Regions from separate parts of the Aurantimonas sp. C2-5-R2 genome, predicted to be linked through region 1. Evidence: predicted binding sites of a transcription regulator. Region 1 holds the regulator's gene; the other holds the start of a gene.

The links. The regulator LexA, encoded in region 1, represses DNA repair genes until DNA is damaged. The targets are predictions, from matches to a motif close to TGTTCNNNNTGTGTTCNG.
Region 2: VQ044_RS03525 (YifB family Mg chelatase-like AAA ATPase) is a predicted target of LexA. The motif match lies at 5,259-5,276, and genes of this name have one in related genera.

Annotation. Positions count from the first base shown of each region.
Region 1 is NZ_JAZHLJ010000055.1:12,318-21,951, forward strand. Features, by position in the region: tRNA gene VQ044_RS18375 (tRNA-Ser) at 460-549, opposite strand; gene lexA (transcriptional repressor LexA) at 811-1,542, opposite strand; gene VQ044_RS18385 (molybdopterin molybdotransferase MoeA) at 1,586-2,824, opposite strand; gene moaC (cyclic pyranopterin monophosphate synthase MoaC) at 2,821-3,318, opposite strand; gene trpC (indole-3-glycerol phosphate synthase TrpC) at 3,315-4,130, opposite strand; gene trpD (anthranilate phosphoribosyltransferase) at 4,127-5,158, opposite strand; gene VQ044_RS18405 (peptidyl-prolyl cis-trans isomerase) at 5,155-7,044, opposite strand; gene tpiA (triose-phosphate isomerase) at 7,258-8,016, shown strand; gene secG (preprotein translocase subunit SecG) at 8,113-8,751, shown strand; gene VQ044_RS18420 (CTP synthase) at 8,869-9,634, shown strand, end outside.
Region 2 is NZ_JAZHLJ010000004.1:136,422-146,055, forward strand. Features, by position in the region: gene VQ044_RS03505 (BrnA antitoxin family protein) at 1-85, shown strand, start outside; gene VQ044_RS03510 (GFA family protein) at 82-507, shown strand; gene VQ044_RS03515 (hypothetical protein) at 563-973, shown strand; gene pheT (phenylalanine--tRNA ligase subunit beta) at 1,154-3,568, shown strand; gene VQ044_RS03525 (YifB family Mg chelatase-like AAA ATPase) at 3,626-5,158, opposite strand; gene VQ044_RS03530 (YjbE family putative metal transport protein) at 5,439-6,059, opposite strand; gene VQ044_RS03535 (hypothetical protein) at 6,203-7,585, opposite strand; gene trhO (oxygen-dependent tRNA uridine(34) hydroxylase TrhO) at 7,776-8,663, shown strand; gene ald (alanine dehydrogenase) at 8,679-9,634, opposite strand, start outside.

The sequences.
Region 1 (9,634 bases):
CGCCGTCAGGACCGTTCTGACCGCCGCCGCGAACATATCGCTGAACTGAACAAACGCGCCGCTGAAACCGATCTGCGGCTGAAGCGGCTGTATGACGCCATCGAATCGGGCGTGGCTGATCTGGACGATCCGGCGCTGAAGGACCGCATCACCGGCCTCAAGGCGATTCGCGATCAGGCGAGAGCCGATGCCGACCGCGCGCAGGCCCTGTTGGAAAGCTCAGGCCAGAAGGCGATTACGCCGCAGATGGTCCGCAAGTTCGCCCAAACGGCCAGGGAGCGGATGCGCCTCGACGGAGGCGGCTATCGCCGCGATCACCTGCGGGCGCTGGCCCAAAGGGTCGAGGTCGCTGAAGGCGAAGTGCGCATCATGGGATCGAAGGGAGATTTGCTCAGAACGCTCGCCGCCGCATCCGGCGTAAAATCGGCCACGCACGGCGTGCCCGGTTCTGTTCTGAAGTGGCGGAGAGGAAGGGATTCGAACCCTCGATACGGTCTCCCGTATACTCCCTTAGCAGGGGAGCGCCTTCGACCACTCGGCCACCTCTCCGAGGACGCAGATACCTGCGCGACGGGCCCGGTGCAAGGGAGGCAAGAAGAAAACCCGGTGAACATGATCGAAAGGCACCCCGCGGCCATTCAAACCGGACACCGCGAAACCTCGCCCCGACCCGGGAACGATCCACACGCGCTTCCTTCGCGGCGCCGTCACGGCTCTGCGCGGCGCGGCCTGGTTCGCGGCTCAAGCAGCAGCTGGCACAGGTCGAAAAGTTGGCTCCGCGGGATCGGTTGCCAACTGTCGGTCCGGCCTTCAGTATTTGCGGATGAGCCCGACCAGCCGGCCCTGAACCTTGACCCGCTCGGAGCCGAAGATCCGCGTTTCATAAGCCGGATTGGCAGCCTCCAGCGCAATCGTATTGCCGCGCCGGCGAAACCGCTTCAGCGTCGCTTCCTCCTCGTCGACCAGCGCGACAACGATCTCCCCGGGCGTCGCCGTGTCGGCGCGGCGAATCACCACCGTGTCGCCGTCGAGGATTCCGGCTTCGATCATCGAATCGCCCTTGACTTCCAGCGCATAATGCTCGCCGCCGCCAAGCATATCCGGCGGCACGGCGAGGGAATGGGTGGTGTGCTGGATCGCCGAAATGGGAACGCCCGCCGCGATCCGGCCCATGACCGGAATCGAGACTGTGGCCGGTTCAGGCGGTCTCGTCGTCGCGCGTCGGGAAATCGGCTCAGACGTCTTGCGTGCCGCGTCGCGGCTTCCTTCGATCACGCTCGGCGTAAACCCGGCGTGGCCGACGGGGGCAGGGCGGTCCTTCTGCATCGCTTCGGGCAGCTTGAGGATCTCCAGCGCTCGCGCGCGATTGGGCAGGCGCCGAATGAAGCCCCGCTCCTCAAGCGCGGTAATCAGGCGATGAATGCCGGATTTTGAGCGAAGCTCCAGCGCGTCCTTCATCTCGTCGAAGGAGGGAGGCACCCCGCTATCCCTCAGCCGTTCGTGAATGAACGACAAAAGGTCGTGCTGCTTGCGTGTCAGCATCGAGGCGACTCCCTAAAACAAAACCTGAACAAACCTATCTGTTCTAGTTGTGTTCCGCAAGACCCTTCCATTCGTCGAGCACAACGTAGCGGCAAGCCTCGCCCGCACTGGCCGGAGCCGCCGAAGGAGCCCGCACGAGCAGCGCGTCGGCCTGCGCGTAGGTGGACAGGAGGGAGGAATCCTGGCGGGGCAGCGGAATGACCCGGATGACGCCGTCTTCTCGAACCTCCAGCCGCGACCGGACGAAGTCGGTCCGCAGGCCATTTTCAGGCATCGGCGCACCGAGCAGCCCATGCCGGTAGAGCTGGCGATCGGGAAGGCCTGCCAACCGGCGCACCAATGGAACCAGGAACAACCTCGCCGCGACCATGGAGGAGGCCGGATTGCCCGGCAGTCCGACGATCGTCAGATCGCCGAGCCGCCCCGCCATCAATGGCTTGCCGGGGCGCATCGCGACCTTCCAGAAGTCGAGTCCGACGCCGCGGTTGGCGAACACCTTGCCGACCAGATCGTGATCGCCAACCGACGCCCCGCCGATCGTGACGAAGACATCCGCCCGGTCCCGGATGGAATCGCTCAGGCGCGCGTCGATCGTGGCGACGTCGTCGCCAGCGATCCCGCAGTCGATCGCATCGCCGCCGGCCGCTACCACCATCGCCGCGACGCCGAACGGGTTGGAGGCGACCAACTGCGAGGGACCGAGCGGCTCGCCGGGCAGCACGAGTTCGTCGCCGGTTGCGAGGATGGCCACCTTCGGCCGCGCCAGCACCGTCAGCGCGGGGTAGCCGCAGCTTGCCGCAAGCGCGATGGCGCCGGGCGTGAGCAGGGCGCCGCGGGTCAACAACGTCTCGCCCGCAGCGAAATCGATACCGGCTGCCCGGATGAATTGGCCGGGTTCAAGCGAAACCGTCGGCCGCACGGTGCCGTCGACCTCAACGCGGGCGTCTTCCTGGATCAGGATCGCATTCGCGCCATGCGGCACTGGTGCCCCGGTGAAGATTCGCACCGCTTCACCGATTCCCACCTTACCGTCGAAGGCGCGCCCGGCGGCGGATTCGCCGACGACCCGCAGGGCCTCGAACGGCGACTGCGCGTCCTCAGCCCGGACGGCGTAGCCGTCCATGGCCGAGGCATCGAAGGATGGCTGGGTGCGGCGGGCCAGGACGTCCTCGGCCAGGAGGCGTCCGGCCGCTTGCAGTAACGGCAACTGCTCGGTGCGGGTGAGGGGCACCGCACTCCCCACCAATCGTCGATAGGCTTCCTCGACGGGAAGCAGACTCATGACCCGGCCGCCGTGAAGTCGCCGGAACGGCCGCCGGACTTCGACAGCAGCCGGATGCCGGACACCCGCATCGAGCGATCCACCGCCTTGGCCATGTCGTAGATCGTCAGACAAGCGACGGAGACCGCCGTGAGCGCCTCCATTTCGACGCCGGTCTTGCCGCTGACCTTGGCCAACGCCGTGACGCGCAGACCGGGCAGGGTCGCATCCGGCGTTATCTCGACGCCAATCTTCTCAAGCATCAGCGGATGGCAAAGCGGAATCAGTTCGTGCGTCCGCTTGGCCGCCATGATTCCAGCGATCCGCGCAATGCCGATGACGTCGCCCTTCTTGGCCTCGCCGGCGAGAATCAGGTCCAGCGTCGCCGGCTGCATGGCGACGAAACCCTCGGCTTCTGCGACCCGAACGCTGTCGGCCTTGTCGCCGACATCGACCATCGAGGCAGCGCCAGCCGCGTCGAGATGGGTGAGCCCGGATTGCTTGGTGTCGGTCATGACAAGGCCCCCAATTGGCGGGTCGCGCCGAGCAGCACGCGCGTCGCCGCCTCCACATCGGCTTGGCGCATTAGGCTTTCTCCGACGAGGACGGTGCGGATGCCCCGATCGGCGAGGCGCAGGCAGTCGGCATGGGTGAAGATGCCGCTTTCGCCGACGAGAATCCGGTCGTCCGGCACCAGCGCCGCCAGTCTCTCGGCCGTCGCCAGGCTGGTCTCGAAGGTCCGCAAATTGCGATTGTTGATGCCGATCAGCGGCGTGCGGAGCTTCAGCGCACGCTCGGCTTCGGCTTCGTCATGGATCTCGACCAGGATGTCGAGGCCGTAGTGCTCGGCGGCAGATTCCAGATCGCGCGCCAGCGTATCGTCGACGGCGGCCATGATGATCAGAATCGCGTCCGCGCCCCAGGCGCGCGCTTCGGCCACCTGATAGGTGTCGAACAGGAAATCCTTGCGCAGCGCCGGCAGCGCGGTCGCCGCACGAGCCGCCGTCAGATAGGCGGGCGCACCCTGAAACGAGGGCGTATCGGTGAGGACGCTGAGGCATGTCGCGCCCCCGCGCTCATACGCCGCAGCGAGAGCAGGCGGATCGAAATCCTCGCGGATCACGCCCTTCGAGGGACTGGCCTTCTTCACTTCCGCGATGAGTGCTAGCCGACCCTCGGCGTGCCGAGCCCGGATCGCCGCCGCAAATCCTCTCGGCGCATCCGAGGGATCGATCGTGGCTTCGAGATCGGCGAGCGGCATGCGCTGTTTGGCAGCGGCGATCTCGTCGCGCTTGTAGGCTTCGATTCGCTCAAGGATGTCACTCATGCGGACGCCTCGCCGAACTTGCGCGTTGCTGCCGCCAGGCGCTCCAGGGCGGCACGCGCCAGGCCGCTGTCGATCGCATCGGCTGCCATTGCGACGCCGCCGCGAATATCCTCAGCCTTGCCGGCCATCATCAGGGCGCCGGCACTATTGAGCAAGACGATGTCGCGGTAGGCGTTTTTCGCGCCGCCGAGCACTGCGGTCAGCGCCGCGGCGTTTGCCGCCGCGTCCCCGCCCTTGATTTCGGCAAGGGGCAAACGCCGCAACCCGGCGTCCTCCGGCTCGACGCTGAAGGTGCGGATCTCGCCGTCATGGAGGGCAGCAACCGCGGTCGTCCCCGAAACGGTCATTTCGTCGAGCCCGTCACCATGCACGACCCAGGCGGATTCGGTCCCCAATTCGCGCAGCGTCTCCGCAAGCGGCAGCAGCCATTGTGGCGAGAACACTCCAACCAGCAGCTTCTTCACGCCCGCCGGGTTCGACATCGGTCCGAGCAGGTTGAAGATCGTCCGGGTGCCGAGCTCGACCCGGCTGGGACCAACGAAGCGCATCGCGGCGTGATGCGTCGGAGCGAACATGAAGCAGAGGCCGGCATCGGCGAGCACCCGCGAGATCGCATCCGGCTTCAGGTCAACGTCGACCCCGAGCGCGGCCAGCACGTCCGCCGCACCTGATTTCGAGGACAGGGCCCGGTTGCCGTGCTTGGCGACGACGAGACCGCACCCGGCGAGGACGAGGGCCGAGCATGTCGAAACGTTCAGCGTGCCGGCGTGATCGCCGCCAGTGCCGACGATGTCGATGGCGTCCGGCGGCGCCGCGACCCGCGACATGTTGGCGCGCATGACCGAGACGGCACCCGCCATCTCGTCGACGGTCTCGCCGCGCACGCGGAGCGCCATCAGGAAGCCGCCGATCTGCGAGGGCGTCGCTTCGCCGGACATCATCACCGCGAAGGCGGCCTCCGCCTCGGATCGCGTCAGGGACTGACCGTCCGCGACCTTGGCGATGAAAGGTTTCAGACTTTGGCTCACCGGACGATCGCCTTGGCGTTTTCGATGGCGGCCGGACTGACGCTGAGCGGCGTGTCGTTTTGCAGGAGTGTCACGTAGCTCTGCAGGAGATCGTTTTCGAAGATACCCTTCAACTGCTGGCGCTCCTCCGCCGCGACGTTCGCGGCCGGATCGGCGGGAGGGGCGATTTCGGTAACCTTCAGGACAACCTGTGAGCCCGACTCGCGGCCGCGCGCCGTGGTGATCGTTCCATCGCCACCGGAGAACGCCGCGGCGACGCCGACCTGACCCAGAACGGCCGCGCCGGACTGACGCGTGATCGACGCCGCCGTCTGCTTGCGCAGGCCCGCTTCCGCCGCCACGTCGTCCATGCTCTTGCCGCTCTCGAGTTCGGCCTTCAAGGCATTGGCTTTTTCGCTCAAGAGTCGCTGGGTCTCATCGTTTTTCCAGTCGGCGAGCACGCGGTCGCGTGCTTCGTCGAATGTGCGGTCGCGCGCCGGGTCGATACTGACGACGTCGTAGAAGACATAGCTGTTCGATTCGAAGTTGATCGGCACATTGTCGAATCCCGGCTCGGTCTCGAAGGCGCCGGCCAGAAGCTCCTTCGCCGCCGGAAGCTCCGCTACCGGCGCGCCGTCGGGACCGTTGCCCTGGCTGTCGACCGCCGGAACGGTTTCGGCCGCAATGCCCGCGGCCTTGGCCGCCTCGGCGAAGCTGGCGCCACCGGCGCGCGTATCCTCGAAGGCATTGTAGGCGCTTGCGGCGGTGTCGTTCGCCGCGACGAGCGCCAGAGCCTTGCGAATCTCGTCCGAGACCTCGTCGAGCGGACTCACACCCACCGGCTGGATTTTTGAAACGCGCAGGATCGCCGGGCCGAAGGCGCCGGCCACAACGTCTGATATCGCCCCTTCGCCCAGGGAAAACGCCGCGTCGGAGATCTTCGCGTCGGGAATTTCAGATTTGGATACCAAGCCGAGGTCGGTGTCTTCGACGGTCCGTCCGGCCTGCTTGGCGACCTCTTCGAAGCTGGCACCGCCGTCCAGCTTGGCCTTGGCTGTGTCGGCGGCAGCCTTGTCGGCGAAGACGATCTGCTGGACCTGGCGCCGCTCCGGTGTGGTATAGCGCTCCTTGCTCTGCTCGTAGTCCGCCTTCACCTGCTCGTCGGTGATCGTCGCCGGATCACTCAGCACTTCCGGCGTCAGCGTGGCGTACGCGAGGGAGCGATATTCGGGCGCGGCGTATTTCGCCTTGTTCTCCTCGAAATAGGCCGTCAGCACGTCGTCCGACGCATCGGCGACCGGTGGCACCGTCGAGGGGGACATGCTGATATAATCGACCGTCCGGCGCTCGCCATTGTAGAGGCCCAGCGCCGTTTCGAACGTTACTGGCGTATTGCCGCCCTGCGAAATCGCCTCGACGATCTGGCTGCGAATGGCGGCGTCTTCCTGGCTGCGGATATAGTCGCGCTCCCGGATACGGGCGTTGGAAAGGACCGCCTGAAACGCATTGCGCGAGAAATTTCCCGAGGCGTCCTGAAACGAGGGGTCGTCCGCGATCAGACGCGCCAGACGCTCCTCCGACAGGCCAAGGCCGATGCGACGACCCTGTTCGTCGAGCATGGCGCCGGCGACGAGCTGGCTGAGGACGCCTTGGTCGATGCCGAACAATTGGGACTCTTCCGCGGTCGGACGGCGGCCGATCTGCTGGGTCAGACGGGCTTGGGCTCGGTTGTAGGCCAGAGCGTAATCCTCCAGCGAAACCTCGGTCTTGCCAGCTGTCAGCACCGTCGTCGCCGTATCGCCGCGAAATACGTCGCCAATACCCCAGGCGGCGAAGCTGACGACGAGCAGGGCAAGGAGGATCTTCGCGGTCCACCCGGAAATGCTGCCTCGCAGTGTATTGAGCATCGTCGTCTCCCTTCGCCCGCTCGACTTTCGCGGCGGCGAAGCGAAGCAGGGCATCCATCGTTCTCAGGCCTTAATAGGAAACAGCGCGGGGCGGGCGCAAGCAGGCTGGACGATTGATTTCTCGGCTCCCTCGCATATTGCCGACCGACGATGATAGGTATGCGCCATCAGGTCCGCGCCCTCCGCGCACCGCTCCAGGGAGTAAATGTCGACATGAAGCCACGGCCACTGATCGCGGGTAACTGGAAGATGAACGGGCAGTTGTCGGCATTGACGGAACTGAAGAGCATCGCGGACGCTGCCGGCCACGGGCTCGCCGACCGCCGCGACCTGCTGATCTGTCCGCCGGCGACGATCCTGTCCGCCAGTCGCGGGGTCCTGGGTGAGAATGTCGCGGTCGGAGGGCAGGACTGCCATCCGGCGGAAAGCGGTGCCCACACCGGCGACATCTCCGCCGCGATGCTGAAGGATATCGGGGCGCGTTACGTCATCGTCGGTCATTCGGAACGCCGCGCCGATCACGGCGAATCGGACGCGCTGGTTCGCGCAAAAGCGGAAGCGGCCATGAAGGCGGGGCTGGTCGCGGTGATCTGCGTGGGCGAGACCGAGGCGGAACGCGAGGCCGACCAGACGCTGGAGGTCCTCGGGGCGCAACTGGCCGGCTCTCTACCGGACGGATTGACCGGCGAGACCGCGGTCGTCGCCTACGAGCCTGTCTGGGCGATCGGAACCGGACGCACGCCGACGGTCGCCGACGTGAAACAGGTTCACGATTTCATTCGCAAGACCCTGTCGGATCGCTTTGGCGAAGCTGTCGCCTCGGCTGTGCGAATCCTTTACGGTGGATCTGTCAAACCTGCGAACGCGGCCGAGCTTCTGGCTGTCGACAATGTCGATGGGGCGCTTGTCGGCGGCGCGAGCTTGAAGGCGTCCGACTTCATCGCGATATGCGAGGCCGTCGTCGTTTCCTGATCAAAATGGCGGTGAAACACCGAAACCGGTTGGAAAGCCGGCCGCGCTTCTGTAGAAGGCGCGCAATTCCTAAAATCGACGCGCTGCGAAAGTCCAATGGAAACAATTCTTATCGTCATCCACTTGATGATCGTCATCGCGCTCGTCATCGTAGTGCTGTTGCAACGATCCGAGGGCGGGGCCTTGGGTATCGGCGGCGGTGGCGGCGGCTTGATGTCGGCCCGTGGCGCCGCCAATGCGCTGACCCGCACGACCGGCATTCTGGCGGCGGCTTTTTTCCTCACCTCGCTGTCGCTCGGGATTCTCGCCCGTTATGGCGGCCAGCCGACCGACATTCTCGATCGCTTGCCGACCACTCAGGGTGGCTCGGATCAAGGCGGCAGCCTATTGGATCAGCTGGGCGCACTGCCGGAGCAGGAGGGAGCGTCCGGCAACGCCGATCAGGCGCCGCAGGCGGACGCCGCCGCAACGGACGTGACGCCATCGGATCCAAACGCACCGAGCGCCGCACCATCCATGCCGGAGAACGCCACCGGAACGGCCGTACCGCAATCGGCTCCGGCCGAAGACGCGTCCACGTCGGCTGCCACCCCGGCGCCGCAGATTCCGGCCAATCCGGCTCCCACTGCGCCGAATGCCGCCGAGGACCCGACGGTTCCGCCGGTGGAGGCACCGCCGGCTGGTGTCGAACGGCCGGTCGAGAGCGGCACGTCGCCGTCCGGAACCGCCCAGTAGCATTCACGCACCGTTTGCGGTCGTCATCATCGGGGCGCCTTCGGGCGCCCCGTCCAGTTTCGGCATGGCCGAAAAGTGACTGGCAGAATCAGACCGGTCGAGATATCGGGAAAGCCCATGGCGCGATATATCTTCATCACCGGCGGCGTGGTCTCCTCACTCGGTAAAGGAATTGCATCGGCGGCGCTCGGCGCGCTGTTGCAGGCCCGCGGCTACCGGGTGCGGCTGCGCAAGCTCGATCCCTATCTGAATGTCGATCCAGGCACGATGAGCCCGACCCAGCACGGCGAGGTGTTCGTAACCGACGACGGCGCCGAGACCGATCTCGATCTCGGCCATTACGAGCGTTTTACCGGGCGATCGGCTAACCGGATGGACAACATCACCACTGGCCGAATCTACCAGGATATCATCGCCAAGGAACGGCGCGGCGACTATCTCGGCGCCACGGTCCAGGTCATTCCCCACGTCACCGACGCCATCAAGGAATTCGTTCTCGACGGCAACGAGGACTTCGATTTCGTGCTGTGCGAGATCGGCGGCACGGTCGGCGATATCGAGGCGCTGCCGTTCTTCGAGGCGATCCGGCAGCTCGGCAACGACCTGCCGCGCGGCGGCGCGGTCTATGTCCACCTGACGCTGATGCCGTACATCCCGACGGCTGGTGAACTGAAGACCAAACCGACCCAGCATTCGGTGCGCGAGCTGCGCGCCATCGGCATTCAGCCGGACATCTTGCTGGTGCGCGCCGACCGGCCGATCCCGGCCGAGGAACGGCGCAAGATGAGCCTGTTCTGCAATGTTCGGGAAACGGCGGTCATCCAGGCGCTCGATGTCGCCACGATCTACGACGTGCCGATCGCCTATCACCACGAAGGGCTGG
Region 2 (9,634 bases), on a different contig from region 1:
CGATCATTTTCGCGCTGGCGGTCCGGGCTGGCAGTCGCGGATCAACGCGGTTCTGGCCGAACATGTGAAGGCCGCCGGAAGGTGAGCGAAAGAGCGCCCCCTGATGTCCGCCACGCTGGCGGCTGCCGTTGCGGACGCGTCCGCTTTCGTGCCTCGGCCGACCCAATTTTCACCAGCTATTGCCACTGCCGTGACTGCCGCAAGGCGTCCGGTGCGCCGGTTCTGGTTTTCGTCGGCTTCTACCGCGATGACGTCACCTTCGAGGCGGCAGGCGAGAAGGACTATGGCGATGGCCCGGCCAGGCGCTCGTTCTGTCCCGAATGCGGGACGCCGATCGCCTATCGCGACGATCGGCTGGCTGATCGCATTTACTTCGTTCTCGGAGCGATGGACGCGCCGCAATGCTACCCGCCGACCCATCACGCCTTTCTGTGCGAGGCGCTGGATTTTCCGGCGATCGAGGATGGCCTGCCGCGATATCGGCGGTTCAGCGTAGAGCGGCCTTGATTTCTGACGCAATGCCGCAGATGGACATCCTTCAAGGCAACAACGGAACCCCGCCATGTCCCCGCGCATGATCGTCCTCGAAGTGATCGCCGTCGTCGCCGGCGCGATCATCGGCTTGCTTGTCGTCGATTTTTTCCACTGGCTGTTCGCCGATGGTGCCTTCTTCGCGCTGCTGTCGTCGCTCGGCCGCATCGTGGTGGCGCTGGTGACCGTCGGCCTGTTCGCCTTCTACTATCGCTCGATGCCGCCGACGCCGGCCGCGCTCGCTTCGTTCTTCACCGGCGTCGGCCTGCCGGCAATCCTCGACAAATTCGGCTTCGATTCCCCGCTCAGTTGGGGAACGCTGTTGTTCCTGTATGCGATTTTCGCCGTCGTCGCGCTGTTCACCTATCGCTTCGTCCATGCCAACGCGGCCGTCCGTCGCGTGGCCGGCGAAATCACCTCCTCCGACGGCCCGAATCCGTAGAGCGGGCATTTCCGGTAGTCTTCCGCCGGCGACCTTTCCGTTGACGCGGACAACCTTCGCGTCCTACGCAGCAGGGCCGCGCCCGGCGCGTGTCTTGCGCCGAGCGCCGGCTCCGTTCTTCGAGACATCCATCCTTCGCGCCGCAAGGCCCGCTCGCAACCCAACCGACGATCGCTTCCCATGAAATTCACCCTCTCCTGGCTCAAGGATCATCTCGACACCGACGCATCCCTTGCCGCTATCTGCGAACGCCTGACGATGATCGGGTTGGAGGTCGAAGCCGTCGACGACCGCGCCGTGTTCGCGCCGTTCCGGATCGCGCGGGTGCTCTCCGCCGAAAAGCACCCTGACGCCGACAAGCTGAAGGTGTTGACCGTCGAGGCCGGGCCGGAGATTAACGACGGCAAGCCGCTGCGGATCGTCTGCGGCGCGCCGAACGCCCGCGCCGGGCTGGTCGGCGTCCTCGCGATCCCCGGCACCTATGTGCCAGGCATCGACACGACCCTGTCGATCGGGCGGATTCGCGGCGTCGAATCCCACGGCATGATGTGTTCCGAGCGCGAACTGGAACTCTCCGACAGCCATGACGGGATCATCGATCTGGCGGAAGACGCACCGGTCGGCGCCAAATTCGCCGACTATGCCGATCTCGCCGACCCGGTCATCGAGATCAATTTGACGCCGAACCGCCCCGACGCGACCGGCGTTGCCGGCATCGCGCGCGATCTCGCCGCCTCCGGCCTCGGAACGTTGAAGACGAAGGCGTCGGAGCGGATCGAAGGGGAAGGCGACTGCCCGGTCGCCGTTCGTGTCGAGAGCGCCACCTGCACCGGCTTCGCGCTCCGCCAGGTGGCGGGAGTCGCCAACGGCGCCTCGCCGCAGTGGATGCAGAAGCGTCTGCGGGCGATCGGACTTCGCCCGATCAACGCCCTCGTCGACATCACCAACTACGTCACCTTCGACCGCGGCCGGCCCCTGCACGTCTTCGACGCCGCCAAGGTGGCGGGCGATCTCGTCGTGCGCGACGCCAAGGCCGGCGAGGCGGTGCTGGCGCTCGATGGCCGCACCTACACGCTCGCCGACGGCATGTGCGTCATCGCCGACGACAAAGGAGTGGAATCGATCGCCGGGATCATGGGCGGCGAACAGTCCGGCTGCGACGCGGCGACCACCGACGTCCTCATCGAGTCGGCGCTTTGGGAGCCGGTCGACATCGCCCGCACCGGCCGGACGCTCGGCATCATTACCGACGCCCGCTACCGCTTCGAGCGCGGCGTCGACCCGGCCTTCATGGAGCCGGGGCTGGACCTCGCGACGCGTCTGGTCCTCGATATTTGCGGCGGCACGCCGTCGCGGCGCACCGTCGTCGCGGAAGCGACGCGTGAGACGCGGTCGATCCCGTTGCCCTTCGGCGAAGTCGAGCGGTTGACCGGGCTGACCGTCACGCCGGACGAGCAGGTGGCCATCTTGAAGCGGCTCGGCTTCGGTGTGTCGAGCGACGGCGCGGCGGCAAGCGTGACGGTTCCGAGCTGGCGCCCCGACGTGGACGGCAAGGCCGATCTCGTCGAGGAGATCATGCGCCTCACCGGCGTCGAGACGATCGAACCCCAGCCGCTGGCGGCCGCGGCTTCCGTCAACACCCGCATCCTCACCGTTCCGCAGATCCGCGACCGTGCCGCCCGCCGGGCGCTGGCCGCGCGCGGCATGGTCGAGACCGTGAACTACAGCTTCATTCCCGAGAACCACGCCATGGCTTTCGGCGGCGGCACTGAGGCGCTGAAGCTGGAAAATCCGATCTCGGCGGACATGTCCGACATGCGGCCTTCGCTGCTGCCGGGCCTGATCGCGGCCGCAAGCCGCAACGCTGCCCGGGGCTATGGCGACACCGCCCTGTTCGAGGTGGCGGCGGTCTACGCCTCCGACGAGCCGGACGGCCAGATGCGCGTCGCCGGCGGCGTGCGGCGCGGGACGGCCGTGCATAGCGGCGCGGGCCGGTCCTGGGACTGCAACGCCCCCGCCGTCTCCGTCTTTGAGGCCAAGGCCGACGCCATCGCCGCGCTGGAAGCGGCCGGTGCGCCCGTCGACCGGCTGATGATCGAAGCACCTGCGAGCGATTGGTATCATCCCGGCCGCTCCGGCCGTATCAAGCTCGGCCCGAAGGTGATCCTCGCCGAGTTCGGCGAGTTTCATCCCAAAACCTTGAAGCAGATCGACGCTGCCGGCGCGTTCTGCGGCTTCGAGGTGTTCCTCGACGCGATCCCCGAGCCCAAGCGCAAGGCCACCCGCACCAAGCCGGTGCTGACCCTGTCGCCGTTCCAGCCGGTGCGCCGCGACTTCGCCTTCGTCGTCGATGCCGGCGTGGAGGCGCTGAAGCTCGTGCGCGCCGCCGAGGGTGCGGACAGGAAGCTGGTCGGCGAGGTACGCGTCTTCGACGTCTTTTCCGGCGCAGCGCTCGGCGAAGGCAAGAAGTCCGTCGCCATCGAGGTGACCCTCAATCCGGCCGACCGGACGCTGACCGACGAAGATTTGGAAGCGGTTTCGGCCAAGATCGTCGCCCAGGTCGAAAAGGCCACTGGCGGCACGCTGCGCGGCTGACGCTCCACTGCGAATGGGGCAACGGCCTCGGCGGCTGCCGGCGATCGCGCTGCGCGCTCACGCCGCGGCCGCCAGCCGCTCGCCGGCGACGCGGTAGGAGATCGCCTCGGCGAGATGAATACGCCTGACGGTTTCGTCCTGGTCGAGATCGGCCAGGGTGCGCGCGACCTTCAGGATGCGGTGATAGGCGCGGGCCGAGAACCTCATCTGCTCGGCGGCATCCCGTAGGAGCTTCAGGCCCTCGGCGTCGGGCGCGGCGATCGTCTCGATGAGGGCGGCCGAGCAATGGGCGTTGACCGTCGCCCCGGACAGGCCTTCGGCCTCGTAACGCTCGATCTGGAGCGCGCGGGCCGCCGCCACCCGTGCCTTGACCGCCAGTGACGTCTCGGACGGCTGCGGCCGGATCATGTCGGCGGCGGTGACCGCCGGCACGTCGACGCGCAGATCGATCCGGTCCATCAGTGGGCCCGAGATCCGCGCCTGATAATCGGCCGCGCAGCGGGCCCCGCGCGCGCAGGAGCGGCCGGGCTCGCCGGCCATGCCGCAGCGACAGGGATTCATCGCCGCGACCAGCTGCATCTTGGCTGGATAGGTGACGCGGTGATTGGCCCGCGCGATGACGCTCTCGCCCGCCTCGAGCGGCTGCCGCAGCGAGTCGAGCACCACCGGCGAGAATTCGGGAAACTCGTCGAGGAAGAGGACGCCGCGATGGGCGAGCGACACCTCGCCGGGCCGGGCGCGCAAGCCGCCGCCGACCATCGCCGCCATGGAGGCGGAATGATGCGGCGCGCGGAACGGGCGCCGGTCGGAGAGCTTTCCCCCGGAGAGTTCTCCGGCGATCGAGGCGATCATCGAGACTTCGAGGAGTTCCTTGGGGGTCAGCGCCGGCAGGATCGAGGGCAGCCGCTGGGCGAGCATCGACTTGCCGGAGCCGGGCGGTCCGACCATCAGGAGATTGTGGCCGCCCGCGGCGGCGATTTCGAGCGCCCGCTTGGCGACCGTCTGCCCCTTGATCTCGGAGAGGTCCGGCAGGTTGGCGGGCGCGGCCCTGACCGCCGGTTCCGGCCGCGCGACGATCTGGGTGCCGCGAAAATGATTGGCGATCTGGATCAGGCTGCGGGCGGCAATGATGTCCATGTCGCCGCTTGCCCAGGCCGCTTCCGCGCCACAATCGGCCGGGCAGATCAGCCCGAGACCGATGGCGTTGGCGCCGATCGCGGCGGGGAGCGTCCCGGCCACCGCAGTCAGCATGCCATCGAGCGAGAGTTCTCCCAGGACAACGTAGCCCGCGAGCATGTCGGAGGGGATCGCGCCGAGCGCCGCCATCAGTCCGAGCGCGATCGGCAGGTCGTAGTGGCTGCCCTCCTTGGGCAGGTCGGCCGGGGCGAGGTTGACGGTGACCTTTTTGGGCGGCATCGACAGGCCCGAGGCGTGCAGCGCCGCCTGGACGCGTTCCCGGCTTTCGGCGACCGCCTTGTCGGGCAGGCCGACGATCTGGATGCCGACCTTGCCGGGGGCGACCATGACCTGGACGTCGACCGGGACGGCCTCGATTCCCTGAAACGCGACGGTCTTGACGCGCGACACCATGGCGTCACCCCCTCGAACCGGCGGCCTGTTCCCCGCCACGGGGAGTGCGGCCGCCTTGACCAAGAATGCCTCAAGGTAAGCATGATTTTGGGAATGAAACAAGAACATCATTCGAACAAAGCCGCGCCGAATCGAGTCGCGTCGTTCAAGCGGATGATTCCTTAAAGGCAAATAAATTCAGGATTAGCCATGTTTTCCGGCCTCGGCGGCTCACCTCGCAGGGCCCGCTGACGACACCACGGGCGACCGACCATCGCCTCGCTTTTGCCTGTCGCCGGCTTCAGCCCAGCAGGTACGGCGCGGTCTCCTGCCAGCCTTCGTAGATCATCTTCAGCGCGACATAGAGGATGATCACCAAGCCGATATAGCCTATCCAGCGATAGCGGCCGAGCAGCCGCGCGATCAGCGTCGCGGCGAGGCCCATCAGCGCGATCGACAGGATCAGGCCGAGCACCAGCACCCAGAGGTGCTCGCGGGCCGCGCCGGCGATGGCGAGCACGTTGTCGAGCGACATCGAGACATCGGCGAGAACGATCTGCCAGATCGCTTGGCTGAGCGACTTGCGCGGTGCCAGGCTTGCGCTGTCGCCATAGAGCGCGGCTTCGGGGGCGGGGTCCGGCACCTGCAGCTCCTGCCACATCTTCCAACTCACCCAGAGCAGCAGCAGCCCGCCGGCCAAAAGCAGGCCGACGATTTTGAGCAGCTGCGTCGTGACCGTGGCGAAGTCGATGCGCAGCACCGTGGCGGCGATGATGCCGACGAGGATCGCCTTGCCGCGTTGCGCGGCCGGCAGCCCGGCCGCGGCGAGACCGATCACGACGGCATTGTCTCCGGCGAGCACCAGATCGATCATGATGACCTGCGCCAGCGCCGTCAGGGATTCTGCCGTCAGAAATTCCATCGCCAAGAAAGCTTTCGGGAAAATATGGAGCCGTTCGTCTCGACCGGAGGGGTTGGGCGTCGGCGTGCAGGACGCCGCTTGAAGTAGTGCAATCGCCGCGTGCGGGAAAGCGCTTGCCGTCTATCCGGGCCAAAGTGGAATGGTCACAGCATCGCCGCAACGAGCACCGACAGCGAAAGCGCCAGTCCGGCGACGAGGTTGAAGCCGCGGTTCCACACCAGGCCCACATGGAGCGCGCTGGCATGGCCAAGCCGGCCGACCAGCATGGTCGTCGCCGTGAAGGGCGACGACGCGCCGGTCAACGCCCAGCCGGCGGTCAGCGCAACGATGATGGCGTTCGGCGAGACCCCCAGGGTTTCGGCGGACGGAAGCAGCGGGGCGAGCAGCGAAACCGACAGCAGAGGGTTCATGCCGATCTGGCCGAGCAGCGGGATGATCCAGACCAATGCGACCAGGACGAGCGGGCCGGGAAGCGCGGCAAGGTCGGCCGGTTGGCTTTCCATCAATGGCTGCAGGAGCGCGCTGCCGACCGTACCGATGAACCCGGCCATGACCAGGAGGACGAGCTCCGAATGGTAGGATGGCACCTCAGCGATCGTAAAGTTCCGCAGATGGGTGAGCCAGCGCCGCGCGGTACCCTCCGGCCCCCGCGTCTGGACGAGCAGCCAGCCGACGGCCAGCGTCGGCACCAGCAGCATGACCACCGCGATCATCCGCAGGCCGGTCAAAAGCTCGAGCGCCGCGACGCCCGAAAACAGCAGCAGCAACAGCGCCAGCAGCGGCTTCAGGTCGCGCCAGCTGCCGATCGGCTTCGCGCGTGCCGGGCGCGGCTGCGAGAGCTTTGGCTTGTAGAGCGAATCCAGCGCCCAGCCGACGAAGGTCACCAGGACGGCGTTGAGAATGGCGAAGCCCGCCGCGCCGCTCCAAGAGGAGCCCGGGATGATCGAGGTGGTGATCGCCATGGCAAAGGCGAGCGGCGACCACGCCAGGGTGGCGACGAAGCCGCGCTGGATGGCCAAAAGCATGCGTCGGTTGCGGATCTCGCGAATCTGCGCGTTGGTCTCCCGATTCGCGATGCTTTCCGTCAGGCCGCCGAGCAGCGAGATCGCGCCGTAATTGAGGATGAGCGCGAACAGGTGGCCGCCGATCGTCAGGGCCAGATAGCGCTTGCCCGGCGGCTGCGTCGCCAGATACTGCCCGCAGCGCGCGATCGCCGGCGAGGTCGAGGCAGGATTGCGCAGCGAGGCGAGGGCGATGAAGAATGCCGCGATGAACGATCCCTGGGCGAGTCCGCGAAGCGCGATGTCTTGCCAGTCGGGTCGGAAAATGACGGCGGCCGCGACAAGGCCGAGGCCGGCCGCGACGAAAGCCTGCCGCGACGGACGCGCGCGGGGCGCGGCAAGCGCGAGAAATGCCACGATCCCTGCCGAGCCGACCATCGACGCCGTCGCGTCGCCGGTCCATTCGCGCAGGAGGACGGCAAAGGCGGTGACGATCAGCACGACGCCGATGACACGGTCGAGCACGGGCGATGGAACTCCGAAGGGTTGCGAGCAGGTGGCGGGATTCGTTTCCCTCTCTTATCATCTTCCGGTCGGCCGTCACCGCAACGCGGGAGAAAATTCGCCGATCGCCCGGACACAGGCCGACACCGCTGGAGGAACGCTGGCGCGCCCGCGCATTTGTCAGGCGCGACTCGTGGCGCTATGAGGCGGCATGCCGTTCACCGTCGCTGCCTTCTACCGGTTCGTCCCGCTCGATGATCTGCCGTCGTTCAAGGCGGCGCTCGCCGCCTTCTGCGCCGAGCGCGAGGCACGCGGTACGATCCTGATCGCGCCCGAGGGTGTCAACGGCACCATCGCCGGAACGAAGCCGGCGATCGCCGCGATCATCGACGAACTCGACCGCCGCTGCGGCATCCGGCGCGGCGAGGTCAAATTCTCCGAAGCCGATGCCTGGCCCTTCGCGCGGCTGAAGATCCGTATCCGGCCCGAGATCATCACCATGCGCGCGCCCGAGGCCGATCCGTCGACGCAAGTCGGCACCTATGTCGAGGCGTTGGACTGGAACGCGCTGATTGCCGATCCGGAGGTGGTCGTCGTCGACACGCGCAACCGGTACGAGACCAGGGTCGGCGGCTTCGAGGGGGCGATCGATCCCGGCATCGACAATTTCACCGACTTCAAGGATTTCGTCGCGGCCAGCCTCGACCCGAAGGCCCATCGCAAGGTTGCGATGTTCTGCACGGGCGGCATTCGCTGCGAAAAGGCGTCGGCCTACATGCTGTCAAAGGGGTTCGAGAGCGTTTTCCACCTCAAGGGCGGCATTTTGAAATATCTCGAGGAGGTGCCGAAAGACGACAGCCGCTGGCGGGGCGACTGCTACGTCTTCGACGGGCGGGTCGCCGTCGGCCACGGGCTGGAGGCGACCGACTGGGCCGCGTGTTTCGGCTGCGGGGCGCCGCTCTCGCCCGATGATCAGGCATCGTCGGCCTACGAGGACGGCGTCTCCTGCCCGCATTGCATCGACCGGCTCACCGGGGAGAAAGCCGCGGCGCTGCGCGAGCGCCAGCGGCAGATGACGGCGAGCGAAACCGCCGACTGACCGCTCAGCGCTGCCTCAGGCGGCCAGCGCCTGGTTGGCGTCGATCATCGCCCGGCCGAGCGATTCGGCGACCGCCCGGTTGGTGATCTGACCACGATGAACGTTGAGCCCGTGCATCAGGTGTGGGTCGGCCGACAACGCTTCGAGCCCGCGGTTGGCCAGCGCCAGGCCGAAGGGTAGCGTCGCGTTGTTGAGCGCGTGCGCCGAGGTGATCGGCACGGCGCCCGGCATGTTGGCGACGCAGTAATGCACGACGCCGTCGATCTCGAAGGTCGGTTCGGCGTGAGTCGTCGCATGCGAGGTCTCGAAGCAGCCGCCCTGGTCGATGGCGACATCGACCAGCACCGCGCCCTTTTTCATACCGGAGAGCATCTCGCGGGTGACGAGCTTTGGCGCCGAGGCTCCGGGGATGAGCACCGCGCCGATCACGGCGTCGGCGGCGAACACTTCTTCCTCGATCGCCGTCTTGGTCGAATAGCGCGTATGGACGCGGCCGGCGAAGAGGTCGTCGAGGTCGCGCAGACGCTGGATCGAACGGTCGAGGATGGTGACGTCGGCGCCGAGGCCGATCGCCATCTTGGCCGCTTCCTTGCCAACGACGCCGCCGCCGATGATGACGATCTTGCCGGGGGCGACGCCGGGAACGCCGCCGAGCAACACGCCGCGCCCGCCATGGGCCTTTTCGAGAGCCCGGGCCGCGGCCTGGATCGACAGTCGGCCCGCGACCTCCGACATCGGCGCCAGCAGCGGCAAGCCGCCGCGCCCGTCGGTGACGGTCTCGTAGGCGATCGCGGTCACGCCCGAAGCGAGCAATCCCTCGGTCTGTTTCGGGTCTGGCGCGAGGTGGAGATAGGTGTAGAGGATCTGGCCCTCGCGCAGCTGCGCCCACTCGTTCGGCTGCGGCTCCTTGACCTTCACCACCATGTCGGCGGCCTTGAAGACTTCGGCGGCATCGGCGGCGATCGTCGCGC